DNA from 2 places in the Streptomyces sp. NPDC006372 genome. Region 2 is predicted to be linked to the other one. Evidence: riboswitches for the same ligand, from Rfam matches in the RefSeq annotation. Region 2 holds a riboswitch; the other holds the start of a gene.
The links. Region 2 has a riboswitch for cobalamin ahead of ABZ016_RS34110 (cobalamin biosynthesis protein). Riboswitches for the same ligand answer to the same signal wherever they lie in the genome.
Positions count from the first base shown of each region.

Region 1: another riboswitch for cobalamin. It lies ahead of ABZ016_RS30390 (ABC transporter substrate-binding protein); the one in region 2 lies ahead of ABZ016_RS34110 (cobalamin biosynthesis protein).

Region 1 is NZ_JBEXQJ010000026.1:49,599-53,782, forward strand. Features, by position in the region: gene ABZ016_RS30380 (ABC transporter ATP-binding protein) at 1-167, opposite strand, end outside; gene ABZ016_RS30385 (iron chelate uptake ABC transporter family permease subunit) at 164-1,177, opposite strand; gene ABZ016_RS30390 (ABC transporter substrate-binding protein) at 1,174-2,190, opposite strand; cobalamin riboswitch at 2,258-2,448, opposite strand; gene ABZ016_RS30395 (CoA-binding protein) at 2,532-2,939, shown strand; gene ABZ016_RS30400 (4-hydroxybenzoate 3-monooxygenase) at 3,010-4,184, shown strand, end outside.
Region 2 is NZ_JBEXQJ010000033.1:43,394-47,577, forward strand. Features, by position in the region: gene ABZ016_RS34105 (cobyric acid synthase) at 1-1,343, opposite strand, end outside; gene ABZ016_RS34110 (cobalamin biosynthesis protein) at 1,346-2,281, opposite strand; cobalamin riboswitch at 2,380-2,513, opposite strand; gene ABZ016_RS34115 (hypothetical protein) at 2,666-2,887, opposite strand; gene ABZ016_RS34120 (inorganic phosphate transporter) at 2,922-4,181, opposite strand.

The DNA of each region.
Region 1 (4,184 bases), on a different contig from region 2:
AGCAGCGTGGACTTGCCGGAGCCGTTCGGGCCGAGGACGCCGACGGTGGAGCCGGTGTCCGGAGCGAGGACGACGCCGTCGAGGATGAGGCGCCCGTCGGCGCGACGGCTGACCCGGTCGGCCCGGAGCCCGGTCGTCGAGGAGGCCCGCTGGACCGTGTCGCTCATCGCACCCTCCGCGTCCGGTAGAGCACCGCCACGAACGCCGGCACCCCGATCAGCGACGTCACGACTCCCACCGGTACCTCCTGCGGATCGAGGGCCGTGCGGGCCAGGGTGTCCACCCACACCAGGAACACCGCGCCGGCGAGGGCGGTGACCGGGAGCAGCCGCGCGTGGCCGGGGCCGGCCAGGGCGCGGGCGGCGTGCGGCAGGACCAGTCCGACGAAGCCGATCGCCCCCGCCGAGCTGACCAGCGCGGCCGTGAGCAGGGCCGTGACGCACAGCAGGACCAGCCGGGTGCGGGCCACGGACACCCCGAGGGCGGCCGCCGCGTCCTGCCCGAAGGCGAAGGCGTCGAGGGTACGGGCGTAGGACAGGCACACCACCAGCGTCACGGCCAGCACGGCCAGGCACAGCCACACGTCGGTCCAGCCCGCGCCGCTGAGCGATCCGAGCAGCCAGAACAGCACCCCGCGGGTCGTCTCGGCGTCGGCGGAGGTCAGCACGACGAAGGAGGTGAGCGCGGAGAAGAGCTGCATGGCGGCGACACCCGCCAGGACGACCCGGTCGGTGGTGCCGCCCAGGGAGTGGCTGAGCAGCAGCACCAGCGCGAAGGAGACCAGGGCGCCGAGGAACGCGCCCGCGGACAGCGAGACGGCACCGCCGCCCACGCCCAGGACGACGACCAGGACCGCGCCGGTGGAGGCGCCCGAGGACACGCCGAGCACGAACGGGTCGGCCAGCGGGTTGCGCAGCAGCGACTGCATCACCGCCCCGCACACGGCCAGCCCCGCGCCGCACACGGCCGCGAGCAGGGTGCGCGGCAGCCGCAGTTGCCAGACGATGCCGTCCCGGATCGGTGTCAGGTCGGAGCCGCCGAGCCCCAGGTGGGCGGCGACCACGGACCACACGTCGGCGACCCGGATGTCGGCCGGGCCGACGGTGATCGCCAGGGCCAGGGAGACGGCCAGCAGGAAGATCCCGCCGGCGCCGAGGGACAGTGCGCGAACGGTCACTTCACGAGCCCGAACTCACGCAGTCCGGCGGAGACCTGTTCCACGCCCTCGACCGTGCGGATGGCCGGGTTCATGGCCTGCCCGCTGAGCAGCACGTACCGCTTGTGCCGGACCGCGTCCATGTTCCTGGTGACGGGGTTGGACTCCAGGAAGGCGATCTTCTTCGCGGCCGACTCCGCGGTCTGCGACTTGCGCGTGAGGTCGCCGATGACGAGGACGTCCGGATCGCGGTCGGCGACCGTCTCCCAGTTGATCTGCGGCCACTCCTCGTGCGTGTCGTCGAAGACGTTCTTCGCACCGAGGGCACGGGTGATGATGCCGGGGGCTCCGCAGCAGCCCGCCATGTAGGGCGACTCGGAGTTGGCGAACCAGTACAGGAGGGTGACGCCGGAGGCGTCGACGCCCTGGGTGGCCTTCCGCATCCGCCGCTGGAGGGAGGCCACGAGTTCGTCGCCGCGTTCTCTCACCCCGAACACGGTCGCCAGGTCCCGTACTTCGCGGTAGATCGTGTCGATGCCCAGCGCCTTGCCGCGCGCGCCGTCGCCGCCGGCCGAGTTGTCCTTCCCGGCGCAGTCGGACGGGGAGACGTAGGTGGGCACGCCGAGCTTCTCGAACTGCTCACGGGTGGCGACGCCGCCCTTGCCGAGGGTGGAGACGAAGGACGCGGCGACGAAGTCGGGATCGGCGTCCAGCACCCGTTCGAACGACGGGTTGTCGTCGGCGATGCGCGGCACCTTCGCGTTCGCCTTCGCCAGGCCCTTCATCACCGGGTCGGTCCAGGTGGCCGTGCCCGCCATGCGGTCGGCGAGGCCGAGGGAGAGCATGATCTCGGTGGTGCCCTGGTTGAGGGAGACGGCATGCTCGGGCGCGGCCGGGACGCGGACCTCGTGGCCGCAGTTGCCGAGGGTGACGGCGGCCTTCTCGGTGGTCGGCTTCGCGTCGCCGCAGCCGGTCAGGAGGAGGGAGCCCGCCGCGAGCAGGACGGCGGCACGGGCAGGTCGGGCGAGGGGCACGGAACCAGTCCTCAGTCGTCGAGGGCCCGATCGCGGAGCCCGGTCGTACGGTGCTCCCCCGCCGCGTGCGGCCGCGGGGGCCGCCAGCAGGTCTTCGGACTCGGGTTCACCCGGTGCGGAACGCCTTCCCGGACGACTCGCACGCCGTCCAGTGGCCGAGGCCCCGCCCGTCCCCCTCACCGCTGCGCGTCAGTTCCGGATTCGCACCGGATTCCCTGACCCACGTACATGGGTTCGACTGGCCTCGGCAAGCTATCACGGGGGTGCCGGGGAATCACCGGCACCCCTGGGTCGTTGTGCCGACAGAGCAGCTCATACGTGACGTTCTCAGGAGGCCGCCGATGTACGGCGACGAGGCAACGGTCCGCAGGATCCTCACCGATCTCGGCGACACCTGGGCCGTGGTGGGCCTGTCCTCGAACCAGGCACGCGCGGCGTACGGCGTCGCCGCCGTGCTCCAGCGGTTCGGCAAGCGGGTCGTGCCCGTGCACCCCAAGGCGGAGACGGTGCACGGCGAGCGGGGGTACGCGAGTCTCGCGGACATCCCCTTCGACGTGGACGTCGTGGACGTGTTCGTGAACAGCGACCTCGCCGGTGCGGTCGCGGACGAGGCGGTCGCCAAGGGCGCGCGGGCGGTGTGGTTCCAGCTCGGTGTCGTCGACGCGGAGGCGTACGACCGGACCCGCGCGGCGGGCCTGGAGATGGTGATGGACCGCTGCCCGGCGATCGAGATCCCGCGACTCGGGTGACCGTGGCCGTCCCCGGGGCGCCGGCCCACCGCCCCGGGTGGCGTGCGGGGCGTGCCTCCATAATGAGCGCATGATCCACGCCTCCCCACCTCCGAACTCCGGTGCCCCGCAATGTTTCCCCGTCGTTGTCGTGGGTGCGGGGCCCGCCGGTCTGACCGTCGGCAACATCCTGCGGGCCGCTTCGGTGGACTGCCTGGTGCTGGAGACCGAGACCCGGGAGTTCGTCGAACAGCGGCCCCGGGCCGGTGTCATCGAGGAGTGGGCCGTGCGCGGCCTGGAGAAGCGGGGCCTGGCCCGGAACCTGCTGGACCGCGCGGAGCTGCACACCGCGTGCGAGTTCCGGTTCGAGAACGAGCGGTTCCGGTTTCCCTTCGGCGAGTTGACGGGCAGTCATCACTTCGTCTACCCGCAGCCGTTGCTGGTGACCGACCTGGTGCGTGAGTACGCCGACGTGCGGGACGGGCAGGTCCGGTTCGGGGTCCGGGACGTGCGCGTGCACGACATCGACAGCGACCGGCCCTCGGTGTCGTACACCTGCCCGGAGTCGGGTGAACGGCAGGTCGTGCACTGCGACTTCGTGGCGGGCTGCGACGGGGCCCGTGGGGTGACCCGGGCCTCGCTGCCGCCGGAGCGGATCCGTGTCGCACGGCACGACTACGGGATCGGCTGGCTGGCCCTGCTCGCCGAGGCACCGCCGTCCGCCGACTGCGTGCTGTTCGGCTGCCACGCCAACGGGTTCGCCGGGCAGATGCCGCGCAGCCCGGAGGTGACCCGCTACTACCTTCAGTGCCCGCCGGGCGACGACCCGGAGAACTGGCCGCACGAGCGCGTCTGGGCCGAGCTCCAGGAGCGACTCGGAGCGACCGGTGTGCCGCCGCTGGCGGAGGGCCGGCTGATCGAGAAGCGCGTGCTGGACATGCACGACTACGTGGTCGAGCCGATGGTGCACGGCCGGCTGTACCTGGCCGGTGACGCGGCCCATCTGGTCGCGCCCATCGCCGCCAAGGGGATGAACCTGGCCCTGCACGACGCCTTCCTGCTCGGCGACGCCCTGGTGGCCCGCCTCACGGGCGGGGACGACAGCGGCCTCGGCGGCTATGCGCAGGCGTGCCTGCGCCGGGTGTGGGACTACCAGGAGTTCTCGCAGTGGCTGTCCGAGGTGTTCCACGGTGCGGCGTCGGGCGACCCGTTCCGCGCGGGCACGTCGCTCGCCCGGCTGCGCCGTCTGTTCTCATCGCCGGTGGC
Region 2 (4,184 bases):
CGGCGGCCGGCGGCGGCCGCCACCTCGCGCAGGAAGGCCCGCCGGAACCCGTCGGACTCCAGTGAGCCGTGCCAGTGCGTACCCCAGGTCTGGCCGACCCGGCAGCCGTCCAGGAAGGGTTCGCCCCCTTCCACGGTGGCGATCCCGTGATGGATCTCGTACCCCTCGACGCGCTCGCCGAGGGCCTCCCCGACCGGCCGGGTGAGGGTCTTCTCCGGGGCGAACCGCACGCGGACGGGAAGGACACCGAGCCCGTCCACGCTCCCTTTCCGGCTCTCGACCTCGTCCTCGATGTGCTCACCGAGCACCTGGAAGCCGCCGCAGATGCCGAGGACGGGCCGCCCCTCGGCGACCCTGCGCCGCAGCGCCTCGGCGAGCCCCCGCTCACGCAGCCATTCCAGCGCGCGGACCGTTCCCCGGGTGCCCGGGACGACGACGAGATCGGCGTCGGCGAGCTCCTCCGGCCGGTCCACGAACCGCACCACCACACCCGGTTCGGCGGCCAGGGCGTCCACGTCGGTGAAGTTGGACATGAGGGGGACGGCGCACACCGCGATCCGCAGGACGTCCTCCCCGACGGGCGGGGCGACGGCCGACTCGCGCACCGTCCCGCGCAGGGAGACGCGAAGCCCGTCCTCCTCGTCGATGCCGAGCCCGTGCCGGAAGGGCAGGACGCCGTAGGTGTGCCGTCCGGTGAGACCGTGCAGCATGTCCAGACCGGGCTCCAGCAGACTCACGTCCCCGCGGAACTTGTTGACGAGGAACCCGGCGACGAGCTCCTGGTCCTCGGGCGAGAGCAGGGCGACGGTCCCGAAGAACGAGGCGAAGACACCGCCCCGGTCGATGTCGCCGACGACGAGCACGGGCAGCCGCGCGCCCCGCGCGATCCCCATGTTGACGATGTCCGTCCGCCGCAGATTGATCTCGGCGGGAGAACCGGCCCCCTCACAGATCACCGCGTCATACGTGCCCCGCAACTCGGCGAGACAGTCGAGAACGGTCCCGAGCAGTTTCTGCTGACGTCCGCCGTGGTAGCCGCGCGCGCTCAACTCGCCCACCGGCTTGCCCATCAGCACGACCTGGCTGCTCCGCTCGCCACCGGGCTTGAGCAGCACGGGGTTCATCAGCGCGGTCGGCTCGACGCGGCAGGCCTGTGCCTGCATGGCCTGCGCCCGCCCGATCTCGGCGCCCTCCTTCGTCACGAAGGAGTTGAGGGACATGTTCTGCGCCTTGAAGGGCGCGACCTTCACGCCCTGCCGGACCAGCCACCGGCAGATCCCGGCCGTGACGACGCTCTTGCCCGCGTCGGAGGTCGTACCGGCGACAAGAAGCCCACCGCTCATACTCACTGCCCCCTCTTCAGCAACCGCGCGCCGGCGCACACCCCTAGCGCGAGCCAGGTGACGCGCCGCGACAGCCGCACCGCCCGCGCGACGTCGTCCGTGACGACGGCACGCCCTTTTGTGTTCAGCACGGGCCGGTGCTCCACCCGCCCGCCGTACGAGAGCGTCCCGCCCAGCCGCACCCCGAGCGCCCCGGCGAAAGAGGCCTCCACGGGACCGGCGTTGGGACTCGGATGCTGCGCCGCGTCCGCCCGCCAGGCGCGTACGGCCCCGCGCGGATCCGGTCCGGCCAGCGCCGCGAGCACGGCGGTGAGCCGGGCCCCCGGCCACCCCGCGAGGTCGTCCAGCCGGGCGGAGGCCCACCCGTACCGCCGGTACCGGGCGGACTTGTGCCCGACCATGGCGTCCAGGGTGTTGACGGCACGGAACCCGAGCAGCCCCGGCACGCCACCGACGGCTCCCCACACGAGCGCCCCCACGACCGCGTCGGAGGTGTTCTCGGCGACGGACTCGACCACGGCGCGGGCGATCCCGGCGGCGTCGAGCGCCTGCGGGTCCCGGCCGCACAGGTGCGGAAGCCGCGCACGGGCCGCTTCGACGTCCCCCGCCTCCAGGGCCCGCCCGACGGCCTGCGCCTCCCGCGCGAGCGAAGTCCCCCCGACCACGGCCCAGGTGGCGGCACCGGTCAGCGCGACGGAGGCGGCGGAGGAGGGACGGACGGCACGTGCGGCGACGGCCCCGAGCGCGACGGCACCGCCCGCGCACACGGCGGCGTGCAGCGTGCCCCACCCCCGGTGGTCCCGCCACAACACCCGCTCCACGGCGCCCGCGGCCCGCCCGAACACGGCAACCGGATGCCCCCGGCGAGGATCGCCGAGCAGCAGGTCACCGATCAGACCGGCGGCGGCGCCGTACGCGAAAACGCGACCGGCACCCATGGGCTCAGCCGGCCACAGGAGCGGTCAGGGGCGGGGTGATCGACCTCGATCGGCAGCCGCGCATGGCGATATGTCCTCACTCAGGGTGTCCACGCCCTGGTTCGACGAGACCGGCGGTGAGAGTTCCTGGCTCCCGGGGTTCACCACCCCGGTGACAGTGGCGGGACCGCGCCGGACTTCCACCGGCTTCCTCTCCTGCCGCCGTATTGGCCCCGGCAGTCCACCACGGTCGCGAACGGCCGTCAACTTGCCGTTGACCTGCGCGGGGAGAGTGTGCAGAACCCCACACCGGGTTGGTGCGGTACGACGCCGGGTCGCCCCCCACACGCCGACCGGGCGGCACAGGACCGAAGCCCCGTGCCGCCCGGCGGCGAACAGTCGTGGTCAGGCCACGATCAGATAGATCCCGTACCCCACGGCCGCCGCGCACGCCGCGAAGCACGCGTACGCGCCCGTCACCGCGAGTCCCGCCGAACCGCCCTGCGCGGCCGCCCGCTCGTGGCGGGACAGGCCGGTGATGCCCAGGGTGAACAGGCCCACCAGGGCCACGGTGACCACGAGGCTGACACCGAAGACGGAGCCGAGGGCCGCCCAGTCGATCTTCATGGCAGAGGTTCTCCTTGTAACCGCGTGGGCGGGGTCAGACCGGGGTGGACGTGGTGGTCGGGGCGGCGGGTTCCCGTTCGGCCTCCGCCTGGGCCGGGAACGTGGGCAGCGGCTCCTCCGAGGCCGTGCCGCCCGCCGGCGGCGGCGTCACCGCGGCCATCGCCGTGGTCACCACACCGGCCGGCTCCGTCTCCTCGGGGTCGATGACGTTGGTGTGGTCGATGACCTCACGCCGGGACAGCTTCCAGATCACCGCGCTGGAGGCGACGAGGAAGACGGCCACCACCGCCGTGCCCCAGTCGCCGAAGCCGGTGACGTACTCGGCGAGCGCGCCCACCAGGGCTGCCGCCGGCAGGGTCAGAGCCCAGGCGACGAACATCCGCGTCGCCGTCGACCAGCGGACGACACCGCCCTTGCGGCCGAGGCCCGCGCCCATCACCGAGCCGGACACGGAGTGGGTGGTGGAGAGGGAGAAGCCGAGGTGGGAGGAGGCCAGGATGACCGTCGCCGCGCTGGTCTGGGCGGCGAAGCCCTGCTGCGGCTGGAGGTCGGTCAGGCCCTTGCCCATGGTGCGGATGATGCGCCAGCCACCGAGGTAGGTGCCGAGCGCGATGGCGAGACCCGCCGAGAGGATGACCCACATGGGCGGGTCGGAGTCGGGGGCGACGGCGCCGCCGGCGACCAGGGCGAGGGTGATGACACCCATCGTCTTCTGGGCGTCGTTGGTGCCGTGGGCCAGGGAGACCAGGCCCGCCGAGGCGATCTGGCCGGCCCGGTAGCCCTTCTTGGACGCCTTGCCGTCGGCCTTCTTCCCGAGGGAGTACGTCAGCCGGGTGGCGAACATCGCCGCGATGCCCGCGACCAGCGGCGCGGCGATCGCCGGGATCAGCACCTTGGTGACCAGGACGTCACCGTGCACCGCTCCGACGCCCGCCGAGGCGATCGTGGCGCCGATCAGGCCGCCCATCAGGGCGTGCGAGGAGCTGGACGGCAGACCGACCAGCCAGGTCAGCAGGTTCCAGAGGATCGCGCCGACCAGGGCGGCGAAGATGACCTCGGGACGGATACCGGCCTCGTCGACGAGGCCTTTGGAGATCGTGTTGGCGACTTCGACGGACAGGAAGGCGCCGACCAGGTTCAGGACCGCGGACATGGCCACCGCGACCTTCGGTCTCATGGCGCCCGTGGAAATGGTCGTGGCCATCGCGTTCGCGGTGTCGTGGAAACCGTTCGTGAAATCGAACGCGAGTGCGGTTACCACCACAATCGCGAGGATCAGCGAGAAGCTTTCCATTTA